2 regions of the Nocardiopsis gilva YIM 90087 genome follow, and region 1 is predicted to be linked to the other one. Evidence: riboswitches for the same ligand, from Rfam matches in the RefSeq annotation. Region 1 holds a riboswitch; the other holds the start of a gene.

Region 1 (4,745 bases):
ATGGTCCGCCTTTCGAGGGGGAAGGCCCGCCGCCACCATGTGGTGGCGGCGGGCCGAACTCGGCATGACGGCGACGACCCTAGATATCCCGGCAAAGGTCGCGGAACTGACAAAAGTAATAGACCAAGCGACTGTCCGAATGCGGACAACCGGTCTAGGTGCCCCGGAGTCACATGGCGGCAGGGGGCCGACGGGGATCAGCTGTTTCCTCCGGCCTCATGATCTACGGGCATCCCGCCGCATCAGCCACAGGAAGAACGGCGCCCCGCACAGGGCCGTGAGGATGCCCACCGGGATCTCCTCAGGGGACGCCAGCGTGCGGGCGGCGAGGTCGGCGAGGATGAGGAAGACCGCGCCGAGGAGGGTGGCGACCGGGAGGAAACGGCGGTGGTCGGAGCCCACGAGGAAGCGGGCGATGTGCGGCATCATCAGGCCGACGAAGCCGATCGGGCCGCTCACCGCCACCATGACGCCGATGGCCAGTGAGATCAGTACGAACATCAGAACGCGGAACCGGTCGGCGTGCAGGCCGATGCCCGTCGCCATGTCGTCGCCGAGCTGGAAGACGTTGAGCGCGGTGGTCTGGGCGGCGATGAGGAGCAGGACGATGAGCACCGTGGCCGCTGGCAGCGGAAGCATGTCCCACGTGCTGCCGCCCAGTCCGCCGAGGGTCCAGCGCATGACCTGCTTGGCGGCGTGGGGCTGGCCCGACAGCATGATGATCAGGTTCGCGGCGGCCTGCAGCACCTGGCCGACCACGACACCGGACAGGATGAGTCGGGTGCTGGTCATCCTGCCGCTCGTCCGCGCCACGGAGTAGACGGCCACCAGTGCGGTCAGAGCCCCGAGGAAGGCCGCCAGCGGGACCGAGTACGTACCGGCCACGGTGATGCCCGCGATCGTCACGAGCACCGCGCCGAAGGTGGCGCCCGAGGACACCCCCAGCAGGAGCGGGTCGGCCAAGGGGTTGCGCACCAGCGTCTGCAACACCGCGCCGACCATCGCGAGTCCGGCCCCTACCAGGGCGGCCAGCAGGACCCGGGGCAGCCGGGCCGTCAGCACGATCCGCTCGTGGGCCACCGACCAGGTCGGGTCGATGGCTCCGGGGACGATCTGGTGCGCCAGGATGCGCCAGGTCTCGGCGACGGAGATCCCCACCGACCCGGCGACGACGCCGAACGTCACAGCAAGCGGCAGCGCTGCGACAAGGGCCGGAACCACGATGGACACGGGGAGGCGGCGCGGGACGCGCCGCCCCAGGAGTGTCCGCCGCTGTCCGTCCCGCTGCGGATCGCCGTACTGGTCCTCAGCGGGCGGATCAACGGCGGAGTCCACTGCGGTGTCGGCGGCGGACCGCGTGTGCTGTCGCATGCCCCGGCTCAGAACGCGTCCGGATGCAGCTGCTCGGCGACGTCGTAGACGGCGTCGCCGGCCCGGACGCCCACCACCGCCGAAGACAGCGGGAGCACCGCGAACCGCTCCTCCTTGATCGCCGGGACGTCGGCGAGCGTGGGGTTCTCCAGCAGTGCCCGCTTCTTCTCCTCCACCGGCGTCTCGCCGTAGTCGTAGATGAGGATCGCGTCGGGGGAGCGCTCGGCGACCTGTTCGACGGAGACGTCGGCGAAGACCTTGTCGACGTCGTCGAAGACGTTGCGGCCTCCGGCGCGCTCGATGATCTCGGTGCCGATGCCGTTGCCGCCCGCGGTGGAGACGGTCGAGTCGATGGAGTCGACGACGACCACGTCCACCGGGTCAACGTCCGCCAGCCGCTTCCGGGCTTCGTCCACCCGTGCCGTGATGTCGTCGTTGACCTCGTCCGCGCGATCCTCGACCCCGAAGATCAACGCGATGTTGTCGATCTCGGTGGAGACGGTCTCCATGGTGACGTTGTCGGTGCACTGCTCGATGTTCTCGTAGGTCGCGATCCCGGCATCGGCCATCGCCTCCCGGCCCCGCCCCTCGGCGTCATCCAAGGCGCTGCTCCCGAAACCCGCGTAGACGAAGTCCGGGTCGGCCTCCAGCACCTGTTCGAACGAGGGGTACTCGTCGGCGAGGACCGGGACCGCGTCGTAGGCCTCCTGGAACTCCGGCAGTACCGCGTCGTCCAGATACGCCGTGCCCACCAGCCGGTCCTCCAAGCCGAGCGCCAGCATCACCTCGGTGGCGTGCTGGTTCATGGTCACCACGCGCTCCGGCGGCGCGTCGATGACGACATCGGTGCCGCAGTTGGCGATGGTGACGGGGAAACCTTCCGGGGAGGCTGCGGTGGGGTCGTCCGTGGCGTCCGACGCCCCGCTACCGCAGCCGGTGAGCGCGACGACCAGGGCCGATGCGGCCGCTGCCGTGGCTGTCGCCGACGACGTCGATGCGGTACCCCGGGCCGACAGGGGGCGGGCGAAGGGTGGGAAGGTGGTGAAGGGGCGGGGGATCTTGGGCACGTCCGGTCCTCTCGCGGGTCCGGGCGCGGTGGGATGCGCGGGCGCCCCTGCGAACAGGGCTGTGTGCCCGCTCGTCCCGGGGTCCGCGCCCCTGGTCGACGGTGTCGCGACGGCCCAGTCTCCTGACTCCCGGATCATCGCCTCACCCGGCCTTCCAGCGCCTGCGCGCCGTGGCCATCCGTGGGCTCGACTCCCCGGTCACAGTGGCGGGACCGTGCCGGACTCGCACCGGCTTCCTGGTTTCCGTCGCCACAGGCGATCGTAGGGCCCAGGAGCTGCACGTACCCGTACTGGGCGACGTGGTGTCCCGATCGTGATCTTGGACACTTGCGGGCGAAAGGTCATCGAGAGGTAAAGTGCCCGACCTGCCTATATGTACCCTTCGTTACGGTAAATGTCCGATCAGACAAGGTGTAGGGGAGACGCATGGCCGGTTCGACAAGCATGGACGACGAACGCATCGGCCAGGTCTCGAAGTAGTGACTAAGTCCATATCGGTCATTGCCACACCTTTCACTCGCGCGTCAGGATTCGGTCAATTCCCGTGATCCCGACGAGCAGAGAAAAGAGGGGAGCCGAGTGAGCAGTTCGATGGTGGCCTCGACCGCCACCTTCGCCATGTACTTCGTGGCGATGGTCGCGATCGGTCTCTGGGTCTACAAGCGGACAACGTCCCTGTCCGACTTCGTCCTCGGCGGCCGCCAGCTGAACAGCTGGGTGGCGGGCCTGAGCGCGAACGCCAGCGACTTCAGCGCGTGGCTGCTGCTGGGGCTTCCCGGCGCGATCTACCTCTCCGGCCTCGGCGAGGCGTGGATCGCCGTGGGCCTCGCCATCGGCTTCGCGGCCAGCTGGTACCTGATCGCCGGTCGGCTGCGCGTCTACACCGAGCGCGCCACCGACGCGCGCAACGGCGGCGAGTCCAACTCGCTGACCCTCTCCTCCTACCTGGAGAACCGCTTCGGTGACCACAGCGGTGTCCTGCGCGGCGCCTCGGCCATCCTGATCCTGCTCTTCTACCTCTTCTACGTCGCCTCCGGCCTGGTCGCCATGGGCGGTCTGTTCGAGAAGGTCTTCGACATGCCGTCGGCCGTCGCGATCATCGTCGGCGTCTCGATCGTCGTCCTCTACACCTTCCTCGGCGGTTTCCTCGCGGTCAGCTACACCGACGTCATCCAGGCCGTGATGATGTGGCTCGCGCTGCTCGTCGTGCCGATCGTGGCGATCATCGTCGTCATGACCGACCCGTCCGCCGGCCACGAGGTCGACTTCGGCAGCATGCTCGGCGGCGTCGAGGGCACGAACCTCGGGGACGCGCTCGCGCCCATCGCCATCATCTCCGGTCTCGCCTGGGGCATCGGCTACCTCGGCCAGCCGCACATCCTCGCCCGCTTCATGGGCATCCGCTCGGCCAAGGCCGTCCCGCAGGCCGCCGTCATCAGCGTCGGCTGGGCGGTCACCGCCATGGCCCTGGCGCTGCTCGTCGGCTTCACCGGCGTCGTCTTCTTCGACACCCCGCTGGAGGACGCCGAGCAGGTCTTCCCCTCGCTCATCAGCGCGCTGATGAACCCGTGGGTGGCCGGGCTGCTGCTCGCCGCCATCCTGGCCGCGGTCATGAGCACCGCCGACTCCCAGCTCCTGGTCGCCTCCTCCGCGATCACCGAGGACGGCTACCGGGCGTTCGTCAACCGCGAGGCCTCGCCCATGAAGCTGGTGTGGATCAGCCGCGCCGCGGTCGTGGGCGTGGCCGTGGCCGCCGCGGCCATCGCGCTGTCGGGCAACCAGACGATCATGGAGCTGGTCGGCTACGCCTGGGCCGGGTTCGGCGCCGGGTTCGGCCCCGTCATCCTGCTCTCCCTGTACTGGCGCAAGATGAACCGCGGGGGCGCGCTCGCCGGCATGGTCGGCGGCGGTGCCACGGCGGTCATCTGGACCGAGCTCGACGCCCGGGTCATGCACACCGACTTGTACGCGATGGTTCCGGCCGTGGTCGTCAGCCTCATCGCGATCGCCGTCTTCAACAACCTGGGCCGGGCCAGCCAGCAGATGGAGGACGACTTCGACCGCGTGGACGGCGAAGCCAAGGCCACCGTCTGAGCCCAGAAGCCCAGCCCAGCCGCCCGCGAATGACAGGACCCACCGGTACCCCCGCCGGTGGGTCCTTCTTTGCTGTTGTGACGCATCGGTGATGGGGGCACGCTGTTGTGTAATCGGTCGTACAGGTAGAACGGTGTCATGTCCGCCAGAAACGATCACCCCGCTGTGTGGTCTCGGCTCGATGTCGTCGAAGGACTGGGCCTGGGCACACTC
Region 2 (4,745 bases), 2.0 Mb from region 1:
GAACACCCCGATGTCCCAGCCCTGCGCCCACCCGCGTGTGGCCAGGCCGAACGCGGCAGTCGACTTGCCCTTCCCTGTGCCGGTGTGCACGATCAGCAGCGGCCGGTTGCGCCGTTGCCGCGTCGTGAGTCCGTCGTCGGGGACGTAGGACGGTTTGCCCTGCGGCATCTGTCGTGGGTCCTTGTCTGTCGCTGGTGGTTTGTCTTCTACGGCGCGTGTAGGGTCACGCGGCGCGGTGGCGTGTGTGCCGGACCAGTCCGCTCAGCGCGTCGGCTCCCAGTTCATCCAGTCGGACCGTGGTCCCGCCCATGGTGGCGGCCAGCCGCGCGGCCAACCCTAGGCGCACCACGCCCGACTCGCAGTCGACGATGACGCTCTCCACACCCTGAGCACCGATCCACGCCCCGGCGCGCAGGGCGTCGTCGAGTCCGCCCTGCGTGGCCCGACCGTCGGTGACGACGACCAACAGCGGGCGGCGCATCGGGTCGCGCAGGCGCTCGACGCGCAGTACGTCGGCCGAGCGCAGCAGCCCCGCTGCCAGCGGCGTGCGCCCACCGGTACGCAGCTCGCGCAGGCGGCGCGCGCCCGCCTCGACCGACGAGGTGGGCGGCAGGTCGAGTTCGGCGCCCCGCCCACGGAAGGTGACCAGCCCGACCTTGTCGCGCCGCTGGTAGGCGTCGAGCAGGAGGCTGAGCACCGCGCCCTTGACGGCGCGCATGCGCTGCCGCGCCGCCATCGATCCGCTGGCGTCCACGCAGAACAGCACGAGGTTGCCCTCGCGCCCCTCGCGGACGGCCTCCCGCAGGTCCGACCCTTCCAGTCGGAGCCCGGGGCCGTTGCGGCCCCGGGCCCGCTGGTGGGGTGCCGCCGCCCGCAGCGTCTCGATCAGGTGCAGCGTCCCGACGCGTTCTCGCGGCGGACGGGACCCCGATGTCCTGCCGTACGGCGTCTCGGCGCGGGAACGGCGGCCGGGGGTCCCGTGGCCGATCCCGGAGACGCTGAACAGCCGCGGGCGGTAGGGCTCCCCCGCCTCGCTCGTGGTGTCGCCCGTCTGCTGTCCCGGCCCCGAGGGGGAGCTTTCCTGCTCTTCCCCCTGCTGGTCGCCGGAGTCAGGCGAGGACGGCGACGGCGCGGGGGCGTCCTCGGTGTCCGAGCCGTCGTGGCTCTCCTGGCTGTCCTGGCTCTCCTGCGGACTGTCGTCCGACCCATCGCCGTCGTCGGGACTCCCCGGCTCCTCCGGGGTGTCCTCACGGCCTTTTGGGTCGGCATCACCCGCCTGGTCGAGCGCCTCCTGCAGCCGGTCCTCGTCGAGGTCGGGGGCGTCGAAGGGATCGCGGCGGCGCCGGTGCGGCAGGGCGAGCCGGGCCGCGTCGCGCACGTCGTCGGACGTCACCTCGATGTGGTCCCGCCAGGCGGCCAGCGCCATGGCCGCGCGGGCCGTGACGATGTCGGCGCGCAGACCATCGACCTCGAAGGCCGCGCACACGGCCGTGACCTGGCGAAGGGCCGCGTCGGTGAGGACGACCCCGGGCAGCCGTTTGCGGGCCGCGCGGATGTGCTCCGCGAGTTCGTCGTCCTCGCGCGCGTACCCGGCGGCGAAGGCGTCAGGGTCGGTCTCGAAGGCGAGGCGGCGGCGGACCACGTCGGCGCGCTCGGACGGCTCGCGGGTGGCCGCGACCTCGACCGTGAGGCCGAACCGGTCCAGGAGCTGCGGGCGCAGCTCGCCCTCCTCCGGGTTCATCGTGCCGACCAGCAGGAACCGGGCGGCGTGCGCGACCGAGACGCCCTCGCGCTCGACGTGCGACCTGCCCATCGCCGCCGCGTCCAACAGCAGGTCCACGAGGTGGTCGTGGAGCAGGTTGACCTCGTCGACGTAGAGCACGCCGCGGTGGGCCGCGGCGAGCAGGCCCGGCTCGAACGCTTTCACGCCTTCCGTGAGCGCCCGTTCGATGTCGAGCGAGCCCACGAGGCGGTCCTCGCTCGCACCGACCGGAAGCTCCACGAGGCGCGCGTCGCGCTCAGCGGGCACGACGTCCCGCGCGTGCGGCCCGTCGGGGCAGCCTGGGTCGGGGTCAGCGGGATCGCAGGCGAAGCGGCAGCCGTCGACGACGTCGAGGTCGGGCAGGAGCGCCGCGAGGGCGCGCACGACGGTCGATTTCGCGGTGCCCTTCTCGCCTCGGACCAGGACACCGCCGACCGCCGGGGACACGGCGTTGATCAGCAGCGCCAGTTTCAGGTCGTCCATGCCGACGACCGCGCTGAAGGGGTAGCGAGCGGAAGCGCTCACGCGGGTCAGTCCTTCCTCGGGAGTCCACGCCCATAGGGGTTTGTCGTGGTGCCGAGCAGTCTCCTGGCTCCCAGATCGCCGCGTCCCCGCCGCCTTCCCACCGGTCGCGTCCGGCAGTGGCGTTGGTCGCGGGTCCGCTCCCTGGTCACAGTGGCGGGACCGCCCCGGATTCACACCGGGTTCCTGCGTGCGGCGGCAGACCCGCGCGAGGTCGCACCGCCGACGTCGGCACCGCCCACCAGAATGGCACACGCGTGTTGGGTGCCATCCCGGAGCCGGGCTTTCGGGCGCCCCTATCCAGAAACTGAAACCAGTTCTACTATGCGCCCCAGACGCCGACGTCCTTCAGCGAGCGAAGGAGCGCACGTGACCACGGACCTGAAACTGGGAATCGCGGTGGGCTACTGGGGCGCCAGCGCCGATGACGCCACCGAGACGGTGCGGGCCGCCGAGGCCCTCGGATATGAGTCGGTGTGGACCGCCGAAGCCTACGGGTCCGACGCGTTCACCCCTCTGACCTGGTACGGCGCACGGACCGAACGAATCGGGCTGGGCACCGGGATCGTGCAGCTCTCCGCGCGCACCCCGGTCGCCACCGCCATGCACGCGCTGACCCTCGACCACCTCTCCGGCGGGCGCCTCCGGCTCGGGATCGGGGTGTCCGGCCCGCAGGTCGTCGAGGGCTGGTACGGGCAGCCGTTCCCGCGCCCGCTGGCACGGACCCGGGAATACCTGGACATCATGCGCCAGGTCTGGCGCCGCGAGGCACCGGCCACCTCCGAGGGACCGCACTACCCGCTCCCCTATCCGGGCGGAACCAGGCTGGGCAAGCCGCTGAAGTCCATCACCCGCCCGCTGCGCCCGGACATCCCCGTCTACCTGGGCGCCGAGGGGCCGAAGAACGTCGCCCTGGCCGCCGAGATCGCCGATGGCTGGACGCCCCTCTTCTACCACCCGGAGATCAGCCCCGGCGTGTACGCCGACGCGCTCGCCGCGGCCCCCGACGGCTTCGACATCGCCTGCACGGTCACCGTGCTCCCGCACGAGGACACCGCCGAGGCGCTGCGCACCGCCAAGATTCCGCTCGCCTTCTACATCGGCGGCATGGGCGCCCGCGACGAGAACTTCCACCTCAACGTGTTCGTTCGGATGGGGTTCGCCGAAGCCGCGTACAAGGTGCAGGAGCTGTTCCTGGCCGGACGCCGCGAGGAGGCGGTGGACGCCGTCCCCGACGAGCTGGCCGACGGCCTCTCCCTGGTCGGCCCGCTCCCCCGCATCGCCGAACGCCTCCAGGCGTGGCGCGACAGCCCGGTCACCACCCTCCTCGTCGCCGGAGTCCGCGACGAACCCGGCCTGCGCGCCCTGCGCGAAATGGTGCTCGGGTGACCGAGGGTGGCCCGTGGGGAGAACGCCTCCCCCGTCACCGCAACTTTTCCCCAGGAATCCCCGAAAACCCCCACAAGGCGCGTGGCAGCAGGAGATCATGATCAACATGGCGATCAGGCGAATGGTGAGCAGCGTCAGCGTCAGGTCGATGGAGCGCCCGAGGGCGGGGTGGTCATGGGGGTAGAGCCACAGCGACCGGGAGACGCCACCCGCCGGATCCCCGTGGCCCGGGATCAGGAATGGTTCTGGAGCGAGGAGTGGCAGGCGAAAGAGCGGGAAGCCGAAGCCGGGTCTTCCTCTCTGATCAGGAGTTCCTGGCCTGGCTCGACCGAAAGGTGAAGTAGCGCGGGTCAGTCCCAGACCCGCGCCAGCAGCCACTGACCGCTCTCGGAGTCATGCCGCAGCTCATAGACGCCCGGGCCGCGCCCGGAGCCCGCCTCCACGCGCCAGAATGTGCGCCGAGGCAGCCGGTCGCGCGCCCCGACCGCCCAGTCGGTGCGCAGCGTGACCCAGTGGTCGATGATCCGCCGCACCGTGTAGATCCGTCCGTCCCAGGTGAAGCGCCGCGGCCGCCCCTCCCGCTCGGCCACCGTGATGGGCACACCGTAGACACGTGCCACCGGGCCACTCCCCTCGTCGCGTACGCGCCCGCACCGGCGGTGCGCGAAAGCCGTCGGCCCGCGGGGAAGAGTAGGCACTAATTCGAACTGGTGTTCTAATTATAACGAGGTCGACTACAGACCGGAACCGCGGAGGTCGCGAGCGTGTGTCAGCTTCTCGGGACTGAAGTCCCGAGCTTGCAGGTAGGGCCCCACTGGATGTGAGGTTGCCTCCCGTGTCTTGGCGACTCAGCCTGTGGGCTGGGCGGCCGGGACGCGTGACTCACGCCCCGCATTCCACACGGTCTCGCCACGTTGGGCGATGTTGCGGGAAGCATTCCGGTCTGCGTGCGCAACGACGCCGCAGCCCCGGCAAATGAAAAGACCCTGGTGCACGCGGTTCCTATTGTCGATGTGCTGGCACTCGCAGCACATCTGCGACGTGTACGCAGGATCGACGAAGACGAGCGGCA

What was found. A riboswitch is a leader RNA that binds a small molecule or an ion and turns the genes downstream of it on or off. The one in region 1 is predicted to bind cobalamin.
Region 2: linked by a shared signal. The riboswitch ahead of CDO52_RS09820 (putative cobaltochelatase) and the one ahead of CDO52_RS00560 (ABC transporter substrate-binding protein) in region 1 are both predicted to bind cobalamin.

The regions. Positions count from the first base shown of each region.
Region 1 is NZ_CP022753.1:96,246-100,990, reverse strand. It holds gene CDO52_RS00570 (alpha/beta fold hydrolase) at 1-2, opposite strand, end outside; gene CDO52_RS00565 (FecCD family ABC transporter permease) at 217-1,371, opposite strand; gene CDO52_RS00560 (ABC transporter substrate-binding protein) at 1,380-2,438, opposite strand; cobalamin riboswitch at 2,534-2,713, opposite strand; gene putP (sodium/proline symporter PutP) at 3,030-4,532, shown strand; gene CDO52_RS00550 (putative glycolipid-binding domain-containing protein) at 4,671-4,745, shown strand, end outside.
Region 2 is NZ_CP022753.1:2,124,939-2,129,683, reverse strand. It holds partial or broken gene cobO (cob(I)yrinic acid a,c-diamide adenosyltransferase) at 1-171, opposite strand, end outside; gene CDO52_RS09820 (putative cobaltochelatase) at 224-2,287, opposite strand; cobalamin riboswitch at 2,344-2,473, opposite strand; gene CDO52_RS09815 (LLM class F420-dependent oxidoreductase) at 2,654-3,673, shown strand; gene CDO52_RS09810 (DUF6504 family protein) at 4,024-4,293, opposite strand; gene CDO52_RS09805 (RNA-guided endonuclease InsQ/TnpB family protein) at 4,522-4,745, opposite strand, start outside.